DNA from 3 places in the Dyella thiooxydans genome. Region 2 is predicted to be linked to each of the others. Evidence: predicted binding sites of a transcription regulator. Region 2 holds the regulator's gene; each other region holds the start of a gene.
What was found. Region 2 encodes FliA, which starts transcription of late flagellar genes. Its sites were predicted from a motif close to TAAAGTTTNNCNNNCNNNGGCCGATAA; they were not measured.

Region 1: a site for FliA is predicted at 2,338-2,364, ahead of ATSB10_RS00820 (methyl-accepting chemotaxis protein). Genes of this name have one in related genera too.
Region 3: a site for FliA is predicted at 3,362-3,388, ahead of ATSB10_RS19820 (methyl-accepting chemotaxis protein). Genes of this name have one in related genera too.

The regions. Positions count from the first base shown of each region.
Region 1 is NZ_CP014841.1:185,621-193,226, forward strand. It holds gene ATSB10_RS00815 (putative bifunctional diguanylate cyclase/phosphodiesterase) at 1-415, opposite strand, end outside; gene ATSB10_RS00820 (methyl-accepting chemotaxis protein) at 508-2,163, opposite strand; gene ATSB10_RS00825 (helix-turn-helix domain-containing protein) at 2,434-2,766, shown strand; gene ATSB10_RS00830 (putative bifunctional diguanylate cyclase/phosphodiesterase) at 3,027-5,927, opposite strand; gene ATSB10_RS00835 (GGDEF domain-containing protein) at 5,941-7,020, opposite strand.
Region 2 is NZ_CP014841.1:2,129,947-2,137,552, reverse strand. It holds gene flhA (flagellar biosynthesis protein FlhA) at 1-629, shown strand, start outside; gene flhF (flagellar biosynthesis GTPase FlhF) at 829-2,436, shown strand; gene ATSB10_RS09805 (MinD/ParA family protein) at 2,433-3,425, shown strand; gene ATSB10_RS09800 (RNA polymerase sigma factor FliA) at 3,427-4,161, shown strand; gene cheY (chemotaxis response regulator CheY) at 4,222-4,629, shown strand; gene ATSB10_RS09790 (protein phosphatase CheZ) at 4,626-5,270, shown strand; gene ATSB10_RS09785 (chemotaxis protein CheA) at 5,365-7,365, shown strand; gene ATSB10_RS09780 (flagellar motor protein) at 7,365-7,606, shown strand, end outside.
Region 3 is NZ_CP014841.1:1,516,298-1,523,903, reverse strand. It holds gene ATSB10_RS06985 (GGDEF domain-containing protein) at 1-239, opposite strand, end outside; gene ATSB10_RS06980 (hypothetical protein) at 271-618, opposite strand; gene ATSB10_RS06975 (SAM-dependent methyltransferase) at 590-1,411, opposite strand; gene ATSB10_RS06970 (peroxiredoxin) at 1,503-2,051, opposite strand; gene ATSB10_RS06965 (SRPBCC family protein) at 2,158-2,697, opposite strand; gene ATSB10_RS06960 (ArsR/SmtB family transcription factor) at 2,694-3,062, opposite strand; gene ATSB10_RS19820 (methyl-accepting chemotaxis protein) at 3,553-5,211, shown strand; gene ATSB10_RS06950 (hypothetical protein) at 5,445-6,128, shown strand; gene ATSB10_RS06945 (class I SAM-dependent methyltransferase) at 6,142-7,017, opposite strand; gene ATSB10_RS06940 (DegV family protein) at 7,129-7,606, shown strand, end outside.

The DNA of each region.
Region 1 (7,606 bases), 1.9 Mb from region 2:
CATCCAGGTCCGCCAGCCGGCGGATGCGCCCGGCCGGCGCCTGCATGCCGTAGGTGTCGTTGGCCGCCCGGTTCGCCTCCAGGATGTGGCCGTGTTGTGGGTGGACCACGAAACACGGCAACGGCAGGTTGTCGACCAGCCGGGAGTAGCTGCGCTCGAGGCGATCCAGTCGGGATCGACTCTGCAGGAAGCGGTCGACGGCGCGGCGCTGCAGCCCATAGATGAGCACCGCCGACAGCACCACGAACAGCAGGCCCTTGGAGGCGAAATAGACGTCTGCCCACTCTCCCGGTGGCAGGGTCATGGCGATGGAGTCGGAGATCGCGACCCAGGCCAGGCCGAGCAGGAAGTAGCGTTTAGCGAGCAACCTCGGCTGCCGCTGCAGCTCGGCCAGCGTCTCCATGCTGTTTCGCATTGACTCGATGCTCCCGGGATGAAAAGGGGTACTTCGCAAAGTCAGCGTGGCCCCGCATCGCATCGCACGATGCGGGGCTGCCGGGGCACCGCTCAGAACTCGTTCCAGCCTCCCGCCGCCGCGACGGCGACCGGGGCGTTGGACATCCTGGATGCGACCGGGCGCGGTGACTTGGCTGCCTCTGCGCCAGTGGGGGGTGCCTCTTCGTCGATCCGGAAGTAGGCGACCTGGCGGCGCAGGCTCATGGCCTGCTCTTCCATCGCCCGGCTGGCCGAGGCCGCTTCCTCGACGAGCGCCGCGTTCTGCTGGGTGACCTCGTCCATCTGGGTCACGGCGAGATTCACCTGCTCGATGCCGGCGGACTGTTCCGAGCTGGCCGCTGCGATCTCCGAAACGATATCGGTGACCTTCTTCACGCTGTCGACGATGCCCGCCAGCGCGCGTCCCGATTCGTCGACCAGTTCGGCACCCAGTCGGACGCGCTCCGAGCTGTCGCCGATCAGGCCCTTGATCTCCCGGGCGGCCGCGGCGCTGCGCTGCGCCAGGTTGCGCACTTCGGATGCGACCACGGCGAAACCGCGGCCCTGGTCGCCGGCGCGGGCGGCCTCGACGGCGGCGTTGAGCGCGAGCAGGTTGGTCTGGAACGCGATCTCGTCGATCAGGCCGACGATGTCGGCGATCTTCTGGCTAGAGGCGGAGATCTGCTCCATCGCCTCGACAGTACGCTGCACGACGCTGCCGCCGTGCTCGGCCTGCTCGCGTGCACCGCGGGCCAGATGATTGGCGTGCACGGCGTTGTCGGCGTTCTGCCGCACGGTGGCGGTCATCTCCTCCATCGAGGAGGCGGTTTCCTCCAGGCTCGACGCCTGCTCCTGGGTGCGCTGGCTGAGGTCGTCGTTGCCCTGGGCAATCTGGCGGGCCGCGGTACTCACCGACTCGGAGCCGGCGCGGACATCCGCCACCACTTCGGCCAGCTTCGCGTCCATCCGCGATAGCGACAGCAGCAGCTTGCCGACTTCGTCGCCGGAGATCCGTTCCACCCGGTTGTTGAGCTTGCCGCCAGCGATGTTGTCCGCCACGCGCACCGCTTCGGCGAGCGAACGGGAGATCGAGCGCACCAGCTGGAAGCCGATCGCGCCGGCGAGCAGCAGGCCGAGTGCGATGGCGCCGATGGTGGTCTCCGCCGCACGCGACTCACGCGCCTCGTCGGTGGCGAAGGAGGCCGAGGCGATCTTTTCCTGCAGGTTGAACAGGGCGCCGATGTCGTGGCGCAGGGCGCCGTAGTCTTTTTCAGCCGGCCCGTCCATGGTCTGGGTGGCCTGGTCGTAGTGCTTGGCGGCCAGATCGGAGACCGCCGAGTTCATCTCTTGCTGGAACGCGCTGCGGTCCGCGTCCAGGTGCTGGCCGATGGTGGCTTCCTGCGGCGAGAGGCTGGCCTGGTGGAAGGTGCCGAGGAACTGCTTCAGGTCGCCGGCGTCCGCCTGCAGCGCCTGCTCGGCGGACGCTGCGTGGGCGGGATCGCGCGAACCGATCGCGCGATGCACCGAGGTTCGTTCGCTGCCCAGCAGGTCCAGCGCCTGGGCCAGCGCCATCGCGGGGACCAGCTTGTTGGCATGCATGTCGCGCAGGGCGACGTTGCTGCCGGACAGGTCCACCATGCCCATGATGCCGACCGCGGCCAACAGTGCCGAAAGTATGCCTAGCGTAACTATCAACCTGACCTTGATCGTCCACTGCGGGAGTTGCATGTTCGTTCTCCGAAAAGGCATGTGACCCGAAGGAACGCGGCGGACGTGCCCGCCGGATTAATTCGGGATGCGTATCGCAAATATTTGCCGCCCTGGGGTGGGTGCGATGCACCTGTCCTGATGGCGGCCGTTTCATCCATCACTTGCTGGAAGGCAACAGGATGGCGTTTGCAATTAGCGGCCCCGAGTCGTGGATCTTAAACGGAAAATATTCCGTTTTGGACTATTTCGACGAGGAATCTACGGTGCGTCAAACACAGTAGTGACGCAATGACGCGAACCATCCACAAGGACCACTACCACCTGCTCCTCAGCTTCATGCAGCAGGTCAGGGAGGAGGTGGGCATCACCCAGGCGCAGCTGGCGCAGCGCCTCCGCACAACCCAGTCTTACGTGTCCAAGTGCGAGCGCGGCGAGCGCCGAATCGACATCATGGAATTCGTAGCCTATTGCGAGGCGCTCGATGTCGATGCGGGTGTCGTCCTGGATGCCTTTCTCGATTACCGCAATTACCATTTTCTCGATGCCGAGCATATGGCGACGGCGATCGCGGCCCTCATGCGGAAAAGCAAACGACGCCAACGGATGCGCGTACCGGGTTGATCGATCGCGCGGGCGGGTGGTGCGGCGCCTGGTACCGATGCCCGCGACGGCCGTGCACGATGGGACGTGCTTTCGCCGGCGCAAAATCCGGCCCGATATGGATTCTGGGTCGGCACCGGTCATCCCAGGTGCGGTCGTCACGACCCTGCCGCGGGAATTCCTGGACCACGACCGGGCCTCGCGTTCGACGGCGCGGATCGGGCGCACATTCGATTCCCAGACCTCCCAGCGCAGTGTTCGAAACGATGCTTTCGATGGGCTCAAACCAGGGGCCTGCCCACCCGTGCCCAGGCTGACGCCGGGTCCGAGGCCTTGCCGAACAGGAAGCCCTGGGCCAAATCGCAACCCAGGGCCTTGGCCAGGGCCACCTGCTCGGCCGTTTCGATGCCTTCGATAATGGTACGGACCTGCAGGTTCTTGGCGATGGCCACGATCCCGCTGCATACGGCGCGCGCGCGGTCGCTGATGGACAAGTCGCGGGTTATCGACTTGTCGATCTTCAGTGCGTCTATGGGTAGACGATGCAGGTAGCTGAGCGAGGAATAGCCGCTGCCGAAATCGTCGATGAGGATATCGATCCCGGCCTCTTTCAGATCCTGCAGGACTCGAGCGCCGTGAGCGATATCGGCGATCAGGTCGTTCTCGGTGATCTCGAAGGCAATCTTGACCGCCTGCGGCTCTGCTTCAGCTTTACCGCAAGTGTCCCGCACGTTTCTGACGAAATCCCGATCAGTCAGCTGGACCGGCGAGACGTTCACGGTAATGAACAGGTCGCTGCTCGCTTCGCGGGCCCAGTGCGAGGCCTGTGTGCATGCATCGCGCAGGACTTTCCTGCCGATCGCGGAGATCAGGCCCGAGCGTTCCGCGATCGGAATGAACTTCGATGGCGCGATGTAACCCAGCCGGATGTCGCTCCAGCGCAGTAGGGCCTCGAATCCTGCGATCTGCGATGTTGCGAGGTCGACGATCGGTTGGTAGTGCAACTGCATTGCACCGTCGGCAAGTGCGCCCGGCATTGCCCGCTCGATCTCCCTGAGTTCGCGCGCAACGTCCCCCAACTGTTTGCTGTAGTAGGTGATGGCACCCTCCCGGCCGGTGGCAGCTCGCAGCGCGATTTGCGCCGATTCAAGCAGGGATTGCGGCGTGTCGCCGCCTTCCGGCCAGAACGCGACCCCCATGCGCAAGGGTGGGCCAGGATCAACGGTCGCCTTGTCGTCGTGGGACACGGCTGCTTTGGCCAAAGCGTCCAGCCAGTCCCGAGTGGAAGCGTGGTCCAGTCCGGGGGTGACGAGAACTCCCAATGACGGACCGGGGAGGAGCGCCATGTCGATTGCTTGGCCGAGCCGCGATGCAATGCGCTCGGCTAACTGGATGACGTGGGTCTTGGCGGAGACCAGGCTCTTACCCGCCGCGGCGCTCTCGATACCGGCGTCCAGAAGGCACACGCCGACGGCGGCGTCTTTGCGCTTCGGGTCGCGCAAGGCCCTGTGTACCCTGTCGTAGAAATGGGTTTCATTGGGCAGACCGGTGCTCGCATCATGGCTGCGCGCGTGTTGCAGCGCCGATTCGGTCTGGATGATGCGCGCGCCCAGCTGTACGTCCTGTGCGATCTGGCCAAGCAGGCGATAGGTGGTTTCCTCGAGCAGCCGGGCGTCGTCGAATGCGCACGCGATGATGCGCTTGCGACCGTCCTGGGCATGGCCCAGCGGAATCGCCACCGTCGCCCCCGTGCCGCGTTCGCCGGCCGCATGCACCGTTTCGACGTGCCAAGAGTGCGCGGCACGATTGGCGGTTGGCAGCAGGTGGTTCGATTGGCCGGCGTCGGTTGGGGGGGCGGGGTGGGAGGCGAGTGTGACCAGAGGATGGTCGCCCGCCTCCCTCAACTCGAAGATGCCGGCGGCGCGTATGCCGCCGATCTCCACGGCAAGCCGGCAGATATCCTCGAAGAATGCGCCGTCATCGTCCCGGGCACCGGTCGCGGCACCGATCACACCGAGCATCTCGTGAAGACGGTTGGTTTGCCGGAGCAGGTCCAGAGATCGAGTGCGGCGGATGTCCTCCTGCTCCAGCGTGTCGGCCATCTTGTCCAGCGCGGAGGCGACCTGCGTAAGTTCGTCACGCTTGGTGCGAAGGCCGGTGCGCGCGGCAAGGTCCCCGTTGGAAAGGCGGGTGATGGTGCGCATGATCGCCCCGGCTGGCACGGCGATCATCTGCCGGCCGACCATGGCACCCACCATGAGCAGCGCCGCCAGGGCGCAGGCGAGCCACGCCGTGTTGTGCTGGCGCGACACGTAGGCGTCGGAGTAAACGATGGACTTGGGCAGCTCGATGCGTAGCACGCTTGGCAGCCCGTGATGGATCAGTCGAAGAGTGGCCCGGATGCTTTTATTGTCGCTCTGCAGCGACAGGTCGTCAGCTCCCGGCGAAACGTCGTCGGTTGTCGGTGCCGCATTGCTGTAACCGGTTCCCCTGTTCCTGACGTGGATCAGGTGCCCGGCGGGATCGCGCAGGTCTATGCTGATCTGTGCGCCATCGCGGGAGGGACCGAGGCGCTCGAGCGGGGAGTAAGGCGTGGCAATGACGGCAATCGAGCCGGGGGCTGCGGCGCTCCCGGTCCGTCGAGCCGACACGAGCATCATCGGGTAACCGTGGTGTGCTGCCACCAGGGTGCTCTGTGAGTTGCTCTGGCCGAGGGTCAGCCGATCGATCGTCACATGCATGGCGTCGAGCCAGCCAGCCGCAGCCGTGCTCGCGTGGGTCGAACAAACAGTCGCGCCGGTAGGCGCCATGATGGCGACGATCGCGTAGTCCGGGTGCAGCTTGGCCATGATTGGCAGCATGGACGGGCACCGTGTTCCGTCCTCGGTGCTGCTTCGCACCAGGATATCGGTGTCGGACAGCAGGTCATCCACAGCATCGGCGTAATCGCTCTTGCTGTGGCTGAGCGTTTGATAGAGCGCCTGTCGGGCATTGGACTCCTGCACCCGGCTCAGGTTGAGTCCGTCTGCCACCGCCACCAGCAGGCCCGGGAGTGCGGCGAGTACGGTCAGTATGAGCACGCGGTCACGGAGACTCCGGCCGATATTGCGCAAGCCCGTCAGTCGCCGAGCGATCCCCGACAGGGGCGAGGGAGTGCGGCGCGGCGGCGTGTCATTGACCATGGAGGTGCGCTCTTCAGTTCGAACCGGCCACGAGGTTGCGGCCCTTGCGCTTGGCTCTGATGAGCGCGCGGTCGGCCAGCAGGTAGAGATCGGAGAATTTCTCATCGCCACGAAGCTGGGCGACGCCTGCCGACACGGTCAGCCGATGCTCGGAATGCCACGGGGCCCTGGCATCGGGGATGCTCACGCAATGCAGCACCCGCTCGACGATCTGGCTCGCCTGGTCGGCATCGGCGCCGTTGAACAGCACCATGAACTCGTCGCCGCCGATCCTTGAGCACAGGTCTGCCTCGCGCAGGGCGGCGGTGAGAGCACGTGTCACGTGCTGAATCGCGAAATCACCGGCTGCGTGGCCCCATTCGTCGTTGATCCGCTTCATGTTGTCGATGTCGATAATCGCGACGCACAGCGCGGCTTCGCCGAATGCAGCGCGCTTCATCTGCGCCTTCGCGAGGGACTCGAAAATGTCCCGCTGCAGCAGCCCGGTCAGCGGGTCGCGAAAGGCAATGGCGGTGACGGCCGCGGTGGTGGCCAGCAGATCACGGGAGAACAGCGTGGACACCGTGGTCACTACTGCGAAACTGCAGATGAAATCGATGTTGTCGGCGCGCTGCAGGTCGCGCGCGTCGTGTAACGAGAAACACGCGATCAAAAGCACGCCGGCGACGCCGACCACATAGGCAAAGCCGCGTCGGGGCGGGTGCATGAAAAGAATCAGCGGCGGCACGATAAACGCCCAGGCCATGCCGGTGCGCATGTCCACCTGCAGCACCACGAATCCCGCCACCATCGCCACCAGCAGGTGCGTTGCCAGCCGTGCGTTGCGGCCCAGGGTGAGGGCGGCATTGGCGAAGCACGCCACAGCGAGGCTGATGGCCGCTGTCAACCATGCATCGTTCTGCCGGATATGGACAGTGACCGGCTCAGCGATGGAAACGATGCCGAGCGCAGCGGAGAGTAGCCCGCAGATCGCATGGCGATGCCTGGTGATGAGTGTCTCGATGTCTGCCAGGCGGTCCTTGGGGCTGGCCGGCGCTGCGGCGTCGAAAGCGGTGCATTCCTTGCCCGTCCGCGAAACTGAGTGGGCTGTCATATGAAGTGGTGAAATCCGAAGGTTACGTTTTACGGCGCGCCCGTCTGGAGGGCACACAGTCCCCCAGCAGGCAGCATGAGCGGGTGGCATTAGCGCTGGCTTAGCCAGCGCTGGGGCGAGGTGCTGAAGGGATCGCTGTGTCGCGAGCGGGCATTACCCGGCCCTGTGCAGCATGCAGGCAGGGCGGGTCAGTCGACGACGGGGCTCGACCGCTTCGGGGCGATGGGCGTGCTGTCCATGGGGTCGGCATCGTTTTGCTCCAGGGTGTAATCGTGCGTTGACCACCGATGATGGGTGGGGGCGCGGAGCATGACTCCCTGCGTGCTCGACTTCTGTGGTTCGCCTCGGTCGTTATGACCAGGCAAGTTTTGGGGCCTTGGACGACTCGGGCGCCCATGTAGCGGCAACGTGCCGGGTATCTTGAGCTGAAATAGTCCGGAATGGAATAACGAATGCGTCGCTACCGAGCAGCACTTGTGGTTTGTGCGCATAGCGCACGCGTGGATAGGGAGATGGGGCGGTAATCCCCTCACTTGGGCGTCACAACAAAGTCACCACAAGCCAGTTGCATCGAACGCCATGACTT
Region 2 (7,606 bases):
TGGTCGCCACCCACCTCTCGCACATCCTGGGCAACCATGCCCACGAGCTGCTCAGCCACCAGGACGTGCAGCAGCTGCTCGACCGCCTGGCGCAGAGCGCGCCGAAGCTGGTCGAAGACCTGGTGCCCAAGCGCCTGCCGCTGGGCACGGTGGTCAAGGTGCTGCAGAACCTGCTGGCCGAGCGGGTGCCGATCCGCAACATGCGCTCGATCGTCGAATCGTTGGCGGAGCACGCCAGCCAGAGTCAGGATCCCGGCGTCCTCACCTCCGCCGTCCGCGTCACCCTGGGCCGGCAGATCGTGCAGGAGATCACCGGGCTGGGCACCGAGGTGCCGGTCATCACGCTGGCGCCGGAGCTGGAGCAGATCCTCACCCAGTCGCTCACCGGCAGCGGCGGCACCGGCGCCGCGGTGGAGCCGGGCCTGGCCGACCGCCTGCAGCAGGGCGTGGCCGAGGCCGCGCGCAAGCAGGAAATGAGCGGCGAACCGGCCGTGCTGCTCGTTTCGCCGCCGCTGCGGCCGTGGCTCGCGCGCTTCACCCGCCACGTGGCACAGAACCTGCACGTACTCGCTTACAACGAGGTGCCTGACAACCGCCGGGTGCGGCTGGTGCAGGCGCTGGGACGCTGAGCGAGGAATCCGACATGAGCACTGACCGACACGTCACGAGCGGGCCGAACGCGGACCACCGCCGTCCGGCCGCGCAGGACTGGCACCGCGTAGCGGGTCATCCCGCCGGGATCCTCGTCCTGACCGACACCCCGGTTCGCCGCGCCGCCACCCGTGCGCCGGCGCCGATCCTTCGGCCTTCGCCGCGGAGCAAGCACGCATGAAGATCAAACGTTTCGTCGCCCCGGACATGCGCCAGGCCATGCGCCTGGTGCGTGAGGAGCAGGGCCCCGATGCGGTGATCCTGTCCACCCGTCGCCTGCCCGAAGGCATCGAGATCATCGCCGCACTGGACTACGACGAGGCGCTGGTGCGCGAGGCTGCCCGCCACGGCGCCCCGGCCGCCAGTGACGTGGCACCGACGCCGGAAGTCAAACTGCCGACGCCGGCCGAACACGTGCCGGCCGCCCGTCACGGTCGCCTCGGCCGTCGCCTGCTGCAGGACACCCCGGAGCCGACCGCCGAGGCAACGCCCGCCGCCGTCGCTGCGCCGGCCGATCGGCTGCCGCCGGCATCCCGGCCCGCTGCGCCGGCGCGTCCCTATGGTGAGGATGTGGCGGAGGACACCGTGGCCCTGTCGCAGGCGGTCCGCCGTGCCCCGGTCCCGCCGGCCGCACCCGCATCGAACGCCTCGAACGCGCCGGCACGCGTCGCCATGCCGGTGGCGCGTCGCAGCGCCGCCCCGGTGGCCGCGGAGACCGCGCCGGCGCCGAAGCCTGCCGCGGCGACCCCATCGGCCCCGGCTCCGGTCCCCGCCCCGGCGCCGGCCGAGGCGAAGGCTGCCGCGAACGAGGCCCCGACCGTGCACCCGGCCATCGAGCGCGCCATGCAGGACACCGCGCGCATGCGCGCCGAGCTGGGCTTCCTGCGCGAGATGCTGGAAATGCAGCTGTCCAGCCTGGCCTGGAACGACATGGAGCGCCGCCACCCGCTGCGCGCCCGCGTACTGCGTGAACTCACCCGCCTGGGCATCGACGCCGACGTCGCCCGCAAGCTCGCCGACGACCTGCCCGAACAGATCAGTGCCGAACAGGCGCGCTACCTGCCGCTGGGCATGCTCAGCCGCAGCGTGGCGATCAGCGGCCGCGGCGACAGCGATGGCGGAATGACCGCCCTGGTCGGTCCGACCGGCGTGGGCAAGACCACCACGATTGCCAAACTCGCCGCCAGGGCGGTGGTGCGTCACGGCGCCGCCAACGTGGCGCTGGTCAGCACCGACCACTACCGCATCGGCGCCGCCGCCCAGCTGGAGCACTACGGCCGCCTGATGGGCGTGCGCGTGTACCCGGCCGACGACGCGGCGAGCCTGCGCCAGGTGCTGGAGATGTTGAAGGGCAAGCACACCGTGCTGATCGACACCGCCGGCGTGTCCGGCACCGATCCGCGGCTGGAGCAGCAGATGGATGTGCTCAACGAGGTCGCCCACAGCGACGGCATCGCGTTGCGCATCTCGCTGGTGCTGGCGGCCAATTCGCAGTCGCAGTCGCTGGAGGAATCGGTGCGCGCCTACATGCCGCTGGAGCCGGCCAGCGTGGTGCTGACCAAGCTCGACGAGGCGCCGAACCTCGGTGGCGCGTTGTCGGTGCTGATCCGCCACAGGCTGCCGCTGGACTACACCACCGACGGCCAGCGCGTGCCGGAAGACCTCGCCGTGGCCGACGCCCGCGTGCTGGTGCTGCGCGCCGCGCACGCGCTGAAGACAGCCGCGCCGCCGCTGGACGACGGCATGCTGGCCGAGCGCTTCGGTTTCCAGGTGGCCCACGCATGAGCGCGTTGTCCACCCTCAACGACTTTTCCGGCGCCGCGGCGGATGCGCATGCGCCTTCCATGAATCAGGCCTGGGGACTCAAGCAGATGGTTTCGTCGATCACCGACACCGGCATCGTCACCCCCGACCATGGCGTCGGGACGCAGGCGGCCAATCTCGATCGGCGCATCTCCGGCCACCGCTGCCGCACCATCGCCGTGTGCGGCGGCAAGGGTGGCGTGGGCAAGACCACGGTGGCGGTGAACCTGGGCATGACCCTGGCGATGATGGGGCGCGACACGCTGCTGCTGGATGCCGACGTGGGCCTGGCCAACGTCGACGTGCTGCTCGGCCTGGCGCCCTCGCGCCACCTCGGCCACATGCTCGACGGCCAGTGCAGCCTGCAGGACCTGGTGATGGAGGCGCCGCACGGGCTGAAGGTGATTCCCGCCGGTTCCGGCGCGCGTCGGCTGGCGCAGATGGGCTCGGGCGAGCAGGCCGCGGTGATCCGCGCCTTCGACGAGCTGCCGCAGGTACCGGATTTCCTGCTGGTGGACACCGCCGCCGGCATTTCCGACTCGGTGTCGATGTTCGCCGCCGCGGCCGACGACGTGCTGCTGGTGGTGTGCGACGAGCCGGCTTCGATCACCGACGCCTATGCGATGGCCAAGGTGCTCAGCCGGGATTTCGGGGTGAAGCGGCTGCACATGGTGGCCAACATGGTGCGCAACCTGGGCGAAGCCCGCGCGCTGCACCAGAAGCTGGCCCGGGTGACCGACCGGTTCCTCGATGTGATGCTGGATTTCATGGGTTGGGTGCCGCAGGACGAGCGTCTGCGCCAGGCCATCCGCCGCCAGAACGCGGTGGTGGACATGGCCCCGGGCAGTCGCTCGTCACAGGCATTCAAGCAATTGGCAGGTGCGGCCGATACATGGGCAGAACCCGATCGTCGGGGGCTCGGCCGCATCGCTTTCTTCAGTGGTCAGGCTGCACCGGCGACGGGGTGGTGAGATGAGCGTGGCAACGGAATATCTGCAACTTCAACGGCAAAGCGCCGACGAACTGGTGAAAACGCATGCGCCGCTGGTCAGGCGCATCGCCTATCACCTGATGGGGCGACTACCCCCGAGCGTCGACGTGGGCGATCTCATCCAGGCGGGCATGATCGGCCTGCTGGAGGCGGCGCGTAACTACGCGACGGATCGTTCGGCCAGCTTCGAGACGTATGCGGGCATCCGCATCCGTGGCGCGATGCTCGACGAGTTGCGAAGGACCGACTGGACCCCGCGCTCGGTTCACCGCAAGGCGCGTGAAGTCGCCGACGTGGTGCGCCAGGTCGAGATCGAGACCGGTGCGGACGCCGACGATGCGGAGGTCATGAAGCGACTGGGCATGACCGCCGACGAGTACCACCAGGTGCTGGCCGATGCCGCCAGCGCCCGGTTGCTGAGCCTCACGGCGCCGGATGACGGCGACGGAAGCCCGGCGATGGACGTGGCCGATGCCAGTGGCCTCGGTCCGGCGGAGGGACTGGAGCAGCAGGGTCTGCGTCAGGCGTTGATCGACGCGATCACCACCCTGCCGGAACGCGAGCAACTGGTGATGTCGCTGTACTACGAGCAGGAACTCAACCTGAAAGAGATTGGCGCGGTGCTTGGCGTCACCGAGTCGCGGGTCTGCCAGATCCACGGCCAGGCCATCATCCGGTTGCGCGCGCGCATGACCGGGTGGCGGGACGACGACTGAGCAACGCACGGAAACACTAGGGCTGGCGCACGACCGCGAGGCGTGCAAGTGGAGACGGGCTTGAACAAGAACATGAAAATCCTGGTGGTGGACGACTTTTCCACCATGCGGCGCATCGTGAGGAACCTCCTCGTCGAGCTCGGCTTCGCCGGCAACCTGATCCAGGAAGCCGACGACGGCGAGGCGGCCATCGCGATGCTCAAGGCCCAGCCATTCGACATGGTGGTGACCGACTGGAACATGCCGAACATGACCGGCATCGACCTGCTGCGCGCGATCCGCGCCGAGCCCACGCTCAAGACCATGCCGGTGCTGATGGTCACGGCGGAAAACAACCGCGACCAGATCATCGCCGCCGCGCAGGCCGGCGTGAACGGCTACATCGTCAAGCCGTTCACCGCTGCCACGCTGGAAGAAAAACTCACCAAGATCTTCGAGCGGCTGGCTGCCGCAGGAGCAGCCGCATGAGCGCCCAACTTTCCCTGACCCGCGAGACCCTGCCGGACGAACTGCACCAGTTGCTGACCAGCCCGGACGGCCCGGCGTTCGAACACGCGCTCGACTCCCTCGTGCGCCAGCGCGAGCAGAAATTGTTCCGCGCCCTGGGCGTACTCGCCCGCGACCTGCACGACGCGGTCAGCCGCCTCGGCGGCGACCTGGTGCAGGACGGCTATCCCGACAACGTCACCGACGCGCGCAAGCACCTGCAGGACGTGCTGGAGATGAGCTCGCAGGCGGCCCACCGCACCATCGACTTCGCCGAGCGCATGCGCCCGGAGGCCGAGTCGCTGGCCAACGACGCCAAGGTCATGCTGGACGCCTCCGATGAGATCTCGTCCGCGCCGGTGAAGGCACTGGCGCAGCAGGCCACCGAGTTCGCCGAGCACTGCACCGCCGGTCTCAACGACATGGTGCTGGCGCAGTCCTGGCAGGATCTTTCCGGCCAGCGCATCAAGAAGGTGGTCGGCTTCATCAGCTCGGTGGAGTCGGCCATGATCGAGCTGGTGCGCCTCACCGGCGCGCTGTCCGGTCGCGAGACCGAAGAAGCGGTCGAGAAGATCAACAGCCAGGACGAGGCCGACCGCCTGCTCAGCGAATTCGGCTTCTGAGGCGCCCATGATGCCGATGCCGCCCTTGCCGCGACGTCCGACCGCCGCCACGGCGGGGGGCGAAGCGATGCGCCCGTCGGGGAGGGAGATCTAGATGGATCCCTCCTTCGATGCCGAATTGCGCGACGACTTCCTGGTCGAAGCCGGTGAGCTGGTCGAGCGTCTCGGCGAGCAGCTGGTGGACCTGGAGGCGACGCCGCAGGATGCCGAGCTGCTCAACGCGGTGTTCCGCGCGTTCCATACCGTCAAGGGCGGTGCCGGCTTCCTCAACGTCGAGCCGATGGTGCAGCTGTGCCACCACGCCGAGGATCTGCTCAACGCCGCCCGCAACGGTGCGCTGCTGATCGATCCGCCGCGGATGGACGCGCTGCTCGAGGCGCTGGACCTGCTGCAGGCGATGATGGCCGCGCTGGCCGCGGGCCAATCGATGGACATGCCGCCGGCCGACCTGCTGGCGCGTCTGACGCCCGGCACCGCGAAGCCCGCCCAGGCGCCCACGCCCAAGCCGGTGGCGCCGCCGCCCCAGGCGGGTGACGGCACCATCGACGACAGCGAGTTCGAGGCCCTGCTCGATTCGCTCTACGGCACCGCCGCGCCCGGCGCGGTGACGCCCGAACCGGTCGCTGCCGCGCCGTCCGGCAGCATCGGCGATGACGAGTTCGAAGCCCTGCTGGACCAGTTGCACGGTGGCGCCGTCCCGGGGGGGCAACCGCCCGCCGCTGCCGCGGCCGCGGCGACCGCCTCCGGCGCGATCAACGACGACGAGTTCGAGGCGCTGCTCGATTCGATTCATGGCACCGGTGCTCCCGGCCAGGTTGCGGCGGCATCCGCGCCGGCCGCGGCACCCGCTCCCGTGCCGGCGCCCACTCCCGCACCGGCAGCGCCCGCCGCCGCACCGGCCCGCGCCGCGGCGCCGGCGGCCGAGGCCACGGTGCGCGTGGACACCCACCGCCTCGACGCCCTGGTCAACCAGGCCGGCGAGCTGCTGCTGCTGCGCAACCGCCTGCTCACGCTGGCCTCGCGCAACGGCGACAACACCCTGTCGTCCACCGTGGACGAACTCAACCGCGTCGCCGACGACCTGCAGAACGCCGTGCTCGGCATGCGCATGCAGCCGGTCGGTCGCCTGTTCCAGCGCTTCCCTCGCATCGTCCGCGACCTGGCCCGCCAGCTCGGCAAGGACGTGGACCTGGTGACCGAAGGCGAGGGCACCGACCTGGACCGCAGCCTGGTCGAGGCGTTGGCCGATCCGATGGTGCACCTGATCCGCAACGCCCTCGACCATGGCCTGGAAGGGCCGGAAGACCGCGAGCGCGCCGGCAAGCCGCGGCGCGGTACCGTCCGCCTGGGTGCCGCCCAGCGCGGCGAGCGCATCGTCATCTCGGTGAGCGACGACGGCCGCGGCATGAACCCCGACGTGCTCAGGCGCAAGGCGGTGGAGAAGGGCGTTATCGACGAGGCCCAGGCCGCTCGCCTGACCGAGAACGAGTGCTACGAGCTGATCTTCCGCGCCGGCTTCAGCACGGCGGCGACGGTGTCGGACATCTCCGGCCGCGGCGTCGGCATGGACGTGGTCAAGACCCGCATCACCGAACTGGGCGGCACCCTGCAGGTGACCTCGAAGCTCGGTCGTGGCAGCACGCTGGAGCTGGCGGTGCCGCTGACCCTGGCGATCCTGCGGGTGCTGATGGTGCGCGTGGGCGACCGCCTGCTGGCGCTGCCGCTGAGCAACGTGGACGAAGTGTTCGAACTGCGTCCGGGGCAGGACAGCCTGCTCGACGGCCGCATGGTCGCCTCGCATCGCGGGCGTGCGCTGGTGCTGGGCGATCTTTCCGGCTGGGCCGGTGTCACCGGCGCGTCCGGTCGGCACGTGGTGGTGCTGCACATCGGCCACCTGCGTCTGGGCTGCCTGGTGCACGAGGTGCTCGGCCGCGAGGACGTCATGGTCAAGCCGCTCGGCCACCTGTTCGAGGGCGTCGCAGGCGTGGCCGGCGCCACCGTCACCGGCGACGGCCGGCTGGCGCTGGTGCTCGACCTGGCCGGGCTGGCCGACGACAGCGGCGAGCTGCTGCCCTCGATGAGGATGACCGCCTGATGGATCTGGTCAGCATCATCGGTACGATCCTGGCCTTCGTGGTCGTGGCCGTCGGCACGGTGCTCAAGGGGTCCACCCTGGAGTCGCTGTGGAATCCGGCGGCCTTCCTGATCGTATTCGCCGGCACCTTTGCCGCGCTGATGGTGCAGACCCCGGGCAAGGTACTCAAGCGTGCCGCGGCGCTGCTGCCGATGGTGTACCGGCCGCCGGTGCACTTCCCGCAGGACCTGATCAGCCAGAT
Region 3 (7,606 bases), 610 kb from region 2:
TGCCACTGCTCGGCTGGGGTGAGTGTGGGGGACACGCGGTGGAGTAGGGCAAGGCGCTGGGCGAATAGCCGATGATCCTTGATGCGCAAACTCTCGGTCTGCGCAAGAAATGCTGCAGGATCTCCGATGGCAGGAGAGCTTCCGGCCTGCGTGCAGAATGCCGGGCAGCAAAAAACCACCGTCGCGAAAACGACGGCGGCAACAAGCCAAAAGCTACCCCTACCTTTTCCCCGAGTCATGCGTCTGACTCAATCCTGGCGAGCGAGCAGCTTACTCGCCATCCTTGTCCTCGTCGTCGTCCTCATCGGGGACCTCTTCATCTTCCTTGCCCGGAGAGTGGACGATCTGAGGCTCCCCCATCTGACGATGCCCAAGCTCTGACTTCAGATCCATAGCGTTGCCAGAGGCGACCGCCGCTTGCAACGAGCTGCTTGCCCCAATCTCGCGCAACTTGGCGGCAAGCGAGTCCCTGTCTGCGTGACGCAGTTCGGCGTTGGCTCCGATCGCCTCCAGTAATTCGACCGTATGGCTCATCTTGAAATCCCCCTGCTTCAGTTTCCAGCGGTTAGTGAATCTCGACACCCCGACGTCAGGTGGGCAATCGAGCTGCTTCGGCATCCAGGGCCTCCAAGACGGCCCGGATTGCCAGATTCTGCTTTAGCGGGATCGCCGGCGGCACTACGACGGTCTCCTTGGCGGTCATGGCAACTTCGGGTAGCTCCCGAAGCGCTACGCGGACGATCTCCGGCTGTTGTATCGGCAGTGTTGGTGCACTGTAGACAATGACTTGGTGGTCCAGCGGGTAGTCCTCGGCCAATCGTTGAACGAGTACTCGCCGATAAGCCGCACCGGTGGAAAAGCGCGTGAGGGACAAGTCGCCAACCAGACCGGCCTGCCAAAGCACGAGGTACGCGGAAGGATCTATGCGGCGTTCGTATAGGAGGAGTTGGCTTGCTTCGAAATGCTGGCAGCCAAATCGCCCGGGGTCGATGCCGAGGTCGGCATAGAGGCAGTCTTCGGCAGAAATGCCTGGCTCCATATGGGCGAGGTACCCTTCGGACCGCGCCAGTTCGATTACCTTGTGGGGCGACCAGGCGAAGACCCCGGGGTGACCGTAGAAAACACCGCATACCCGCTTTCCCGCCCTGACTTCAGCCATCATCACTGACACCCACTCCTTGTAGGTGATCATGCGTGATTTACCGTGCCCGTAGTAGCCATGAAGGCTGCGCACGTCCGGGTGCATGCGTTCCAGCCACAGCGCCACGACGTGATCGGATACCGCGGTAAACACCACGTCGGCTTGCTGGATATGGCTGCGCGCCAGCGGCGTGAGATGCGAGCCCAGGGTCATGCCGACTCCCACGCAGGCGATGCTGCCGCGCGGGGCTTCGGCTGTGATCGGTTTCACGGAAGAAGTCATCCGTCGGATGTTACGGCGAATGACATGGAAAAGGGGAGACGCCCGACACGATGGTCAGGCGCTCCACACATGAAAGCGTTTACTTGTGTTCCAGCGCCTTCACGGCATCCAGCGTGTTCTCCACGTGCTTGTTCGGATTGAGCGCCGAGTACACGTAGGTGATCTTGCCGCTGGAATCGATGACGTACGAGGTACGGTCGGACCAGCCCGGACGCATCATCAGCGTGGCGTCGTACTGCTTGGCGACCTTGGCGCCCTCGTCGGCGGCCACCGGGAACTTGCCGCTGCAGTGCTCGGTTTCCTTCGAGAATGCCGCCAACTGGTCGGTATTGCCGGCAGTCACGCCAATCACCGTGGCGTGCATGGCCTTGAACTTGTCGATCGCCTGCGAGAACAGGTGGGCCTCGAGATTGCAGCCGGCCGTATGTGCCGCCGGGAAGAAGTACACCACCACCGGCCCTTTCTTCAGCGCGTCGGCCAGCTTGAAGGTGAAAGGCTGGCCGGCGAGGTAGGCGGGCAGGGTGAAGCCGGGAGCCTGGGCGCCTTCCTTGAGTGCTGCATGGGCGGGGGAAGCGAGGGCGGCGACGCCCACGAGGGCGAAAGCGGCCAGCTTGGACACGAACTTCATGGCGACACTCCTTGGGACAGGGCAGACCCGCTGTTATACGCGGGTTTGCCTGTCGTGGATGTTGCCGGCGTGCCTGGCGTGGTCGGCGCGGGCGCGGAATCCGCTATCAGACGGGCGTGCGCCGCTCGTACTCGTGCCGGAGGCCGGTCCAGCGATCCCAGAACGGCGCGGGCTGCTGCCCGGTGAGGCGGGCGACCAGCACGTCCAGGTGCATGTGCCAGCCGGTGCTGACATTCAACAGCGTGCTGCGCTCGTCGACACGGCGGTGGGTCACGCTGAGCAGCACTCCGTCCCGGTCCCCGTCCTCGGCCAGCACGAAGCTGACGCCGCCGGTGCTGCCCCAGGTGATGGCCAGCCGATGCGGCGGGTCGAGTTCGGTGATCCGGCAGCTCATGCGGTGCTCGTTGGGAAAGCCCTCGGGGCGCCGGCCCGGCGGATCGGTGAGCTCGTCGTTGCGCCAGACCAGCTCGACCTTCGCGCCGACCTCCATCGGCATGTCGCCGGCAGCCAGCCACTGGCGGCGCAGGTCGCTGTCGGTGAGGTAGGCCCACACGCGTTCGATGGGCCCGGGTAGGCGGCGCTGCACGGTGAGCGTGGTCGGCTCGGTGAGGGTGCCGTAGGCGTTCTGCAGGGTGCGTGCACTCATGGGGCGTCTCCTTTCCGGGATGACTTGGACGTGGTGGGGCTCTCCGACTGGAGGGCGTGTTCGAGCGCGTCCAGGCGCTGGGTCCAGAAGCGTTCGTAGAAGGTCAGCCAGGCATTGGCGCTGGCCAGCGGGCCGGGTTCGAGCCGGCAGAGATGGGTGCGACCGCGGATGTCGCGCCGGATCAGGCCGGCGTTCTCCAGCGTGCGGACGTGCTTGGAGGCGGCGGCGAGCGACATGGCGAAGGGTTCGGCCAGTTGGCCGACGGTGCGTTCACCCTGCGCCAGTTCGCGCAGCATGTGACGCCGGGTGGCATCGCCTAGGGCGTGGAAGATCGCGTCGAGCTGAGAAGATGCTTGCTCAACCATGGGGTTGAATATATGCCGGTCACGGGGAATATCAACCTTTTGGTTGAATGATCTTCCTGGGAGGGGGCCGCCACCAGGGCATCGCCTGAAGTCGGGTGGGTCCGCGTCGCGGTGAGATGCGGTCAGTCACGGCGATCGTCCGCGGGGTTATTCCCGTCACCGGTCCGCCCCGTCTCCGGAAATCACGCGGATCGAATGGGCTCAAATCGCTTCGAACGATTTTCCCGCCTGTCTCCAGTCCGGTTTGATGAAAATCCATCTGGCTGATTTAGATGCGGAAACAGCGCAAGTAATTACGTTAAAGGTCGGCGAAACCCTGTCGCTAATCCGCACGTGATGCACCGATATTTCCGGTGCCGCTGATGGTGGACCGCAAGCCGCTGCCGACGGGAATCACCGGTGCCGGAACGACGATTTCAAATCCACTCGCGAAGCCGGTTTTTCCCGCTCATCCAAACCGGCCCGGGTCATCTCTTGAAGGAGTAAGGGTATGGCAATTCCGCAGTTTTCCATCAAGGCCCGGCTGGCCGGGACGCTTGGCGTGCTTGCCGTGCTGCTCGGTGCGCTTGGCTTCATGTCCATCGTCGACCTGGACAGCAGCAAGGCCGCATTGCAGGACATGCACGCGAACAAGCTGGTACCCGCGATGGCGCTGGCCCGCGGGCTGGATCTGCTCGGTGCCGAGAGGACGGCCCTGCATCGCGCGGCTGCGGCGAGGGATCCGGCACTTGTCGCCAAGGCAAGGCAGGCCGAACAGGGCGATGACGGCCAGCTGGTGAAGCTGTTGGCCGCGTTCCATGGTGCAGTGCTCTCGTCGCAGGAGCAGCTCGTCGGCAAGCGGCTGGATCAGGACATGGGCGGCTTCCGCCAGAGCGTCGGTCTGACGCTCGACGAGCTGGGCTCGCAGAGATTCGACCAGGCGACGCAGACCCTGGACGGCCCGGGCGAGAAGAGCTATCTGGCGCTGCGTAGCGGCATCGGCGACTTGTTCACGCTGCAGGACTCGATCGCCAACGACGCCTACGCCGTCGACGAAGCGCGCGAGTCGCGCGCGGTGGACACGACCATCGGGTCGATCGCTTTCGGATTGCTCCTCAGTGCGGCGATCGGCTTCCGCCTGGTGCGTTCGATCTCGCGCTCGCTGGGTGATGCCATGCGGGTAGCCGACAACATTGCCGCTGGCAGGCTCAACAACCGCATCGACCGCATTCCCGGCGACGAGGTCGGCCGCCTGCTGCGCTCGCTGGCTGAGATGGACGCGAAGCTGACCAGCGTCGTGACGGACGTGCGCTTCGGTGCCGAGTCGGTGGGCACCGCAGCCCGGCAGATCGCCCAGGGCAACGACGACCTCAGCCAGCGCACGCAGGAGCAGGCCTCCAGCCTGGAGGAGACGGCCGCTTCGATGGAGGAGATGACTGCGACGGTCAAGCAGAACGCCGGCAACGCCGCACATGCCGACCGTCTGGTGCGCGATACGCGCGAGCAGGCCGAGCATGGTGGCAAGGTGGTGGCGCAGGTGGTCGAAGCGATGGCCGGCATCTCCGCCTCCAGCGGCAAGATCGCCGACATCGTGGGCATGATCGATGAAATCGCCTTCCAGACGAACCTGCTCGCGCTGAATGCCGCCGTGGAAGCCGCCCGTGCCGGCGAGCAGGGGCGCGGGTTCGCGGTGGTGGCCACCGAGGTGCGCAACCTGTCGCAGCGCAGTGCGGTGGCGGCGAAGGAGATCAAGGCGCTGATCGGCGACAGCGTGGAGCGGGTACGCCTCGGGTCGGAGCTGGTGGATGCCTCCGGCCGCTCGCTGGCGGCGATCGTCGACGGCGTGAAGAAGGTGAGCGACATCGTCTCGGAGATCGCCGCCGCCAGCGGCGAGCAGTCGGCCGGCATCGAGCAGGTCAACCTGGCGGTGACGCAGATGGACGAGGTCACCCAGCAGAACGCCGCACTGGTGGAGGAGGCCGCGTCGGCCAGTCGCGCCATGCACGAACAGGCCCACGTCCTGCAGCAGCGGGTGGCCTATTTCCGTCTCGACGAGGACCCGGTGCCGGCCATGACGGCCGGCCATATCGGGCGGACGCTGCCGCGAGGTGGAGTGGATACATCGGCGGCTTTGTTGCCGGCCCCCGACCTGGCCTGGGCGACTTCGTGAGTGGTCCGGGGCGCGGCGGATCCTGTTTCGCCGCTGCGTCCGCAGGGTAGTTTGTCGAGGCCGCCGGTACGTAGCGATGGCCGGTCGCCCCGGCTTCGCATGCGGATGGAAGGAGGGAGTGTGCCTGCGGGCGTATCGCGAGCCACGCCGGTGCTGGCGGCGAAATCCGCCGATGCATGCCTCGGGTGGTGGGCGGTTCCTGTACCCTTCCGCCGTCCAAGCAGGGGATCGCGATGCATCTGGAGTTGCCCAAGGTCAAGCTGGAATCGCTCAAGGATTTCGCCAAGCATTACTTCATGATCGTGCTGTCGATCCTCACGGCGCTTGGCCTCGAGGCATGGATCGAGCACGCGCACCATGCCGAGGCGGCCCGGGTCGCGGTCGAGCGGATGCAGCACGAGCTGCATGAGGACCTGGGCAACATCGACCGGTCGATGGCCCGCAACGACGCCACGCTGACAAACCTGCTCAAGCTCGACCGGCTTCTGCGTGCGGACATGGTTGCCGGCAAGTCCGACGCGCAGATCAACGCCGACATCCATCTTCACCGTGAACTGTTCGCGCTCAACCTGGACTTCCCGACGCTCGCCACCGATGCCTGGGATGTGGCGGTCGCCAACCAGTCGGCGGGTTGGGTGGATGCCCCGATGCTGCAGCGCTACTCCTCTGCCTACTCCTCGACGCGGGAGCTGGCGTCCTGGGTCCAGCACGATGCGGTGCTGCTGTTCAACGGGCCGCGCATGGTGGATTTTTTCACCGACCTGCAGACGGACCAGCCGGTGGCGCCGCGTGACTTCCTCTATGAAGTGCGGCAGATGACCACCACCATCCACTCCACCCAGGGCGAGTTGCGCTCGGTGCGCGACGAACTTCGCAAGGATCTCGGACTGCCACCGGACAGCCCCACGCAGTCATGAAACGCGAGGTGGCTCAGCGGCGGGTCGCGAACACCCCGTCCAGCGCCAGCTCTGCCTTGAAGCCGGCGCGTTCCAGCCGGCGCGCCACTTCGCGCGGCACGTCGCGGCCGCTGGTCAGCCTGTTCGGGTTGCCGGTGTAGTGGAACAGCCGGCCGCCCCGGCGCAGCACGCGGGCGAGCTGGTCGTAGAAGGTCTGCGCATACAGCTCGCCGGCGATGCCGAAGCGCGGCGGGTCGTGCAGCAGGGCGTCCATCGACCCGTCGGCGATGCCGGCGATGGCGTCGGTCACGTCGGCATGGGTCAGCGCAAGGCGGCCACCGCTGACGGGCGCGTCCGGATCGGGCGACCACGGGTTGATCGTGCGCAGCCACAGCACGTCGGCGTTCTTCTCGAACGACTGCATGTGCGCGACGCCGGCCTCCAGGCAGCAGGCGGCGAAGTAGCCCAGACCGCCGCAGGTATCGAGCACGCGCTTGCCGCGCGGCTCGACCAGCGCCACCTTGCGGCGCGCGTCGTCCAGCGGCGACTCCTTCGCCGAGGGCAGCATCTTGATGCCGTCGATCTCGAAGGTCGGCACGTCCCACTCGGTGGGCACCAGCTTGATCAGCGAGCCGGAGAAGCGTGAGACCGGGGCAAACGCCTCGCCGTCCCACCAGTACAGGGTGCGCTCCTTGAGCTTGCCGGGATAGGGGTAATGCTGATCGCGCCACTGCCAGTGCCCGGGGCCCAGGTGCGCTTCGCCGGTGGATCGACCCAGGTCGAGCGAGCCGCGCCAGATTGCGTCGCCACGGCCGACCGCGTCCAGCAGGGCGGTGCCGGTCGCACGGGTCAGCAGGGGGCCGGTGTAATGGGTCAACGCGGGTTCCGAGGGGCACGGCAGGGGCGGCATGGTAACCCAGCCCGGGCGGCCAGCCGGCCGCGCGTGCGTTGCAGCATGCGCCCGGTCCGTACCTGCTCGTATGCTCGCGCGGTCACCCACGCCACGGACACCGACAGCCGCATGACGACTGCCATCCTGCCGCGCGCCATCCGCGGCCCCGCCCTGCGCCGGGCACTGATCGGCGGTGCCCAGCGGGTGATCGCCGGGCGCGACGGACTGAACCGCATCAATGTGTTTCCGGTGGCCGACGGCGATACCGGCAACAATCTCGCCTTCACCATGGGCAGCGTGCTGAGCGGTGCGCTCAGTCGTCGCGCTCCGGGCGTGGGCGAGCTGCTGCGCCGGGTCGGCGAGGACGCGGTGGACGGCGGGCGCGGCAATTCCGGCGCGATCCTGGCGCAGTTCCTCACCGGCGTGGCAGCGGACCTGGGCGATCGCATCGCCGTGGCTCCCGCTCGGCTGGCGCAGGCGGTGCAGGCGGGCGCACGCGCTGCACGCGAGGCCGTCGCCGAGCCGCGCGAAGGCACCATGCTCAGCGTGATTGCCGCCTTCGCCGAGGCGCTGGAGGTCCGGGAGGATGTGCGCGACCTGAAAGCCT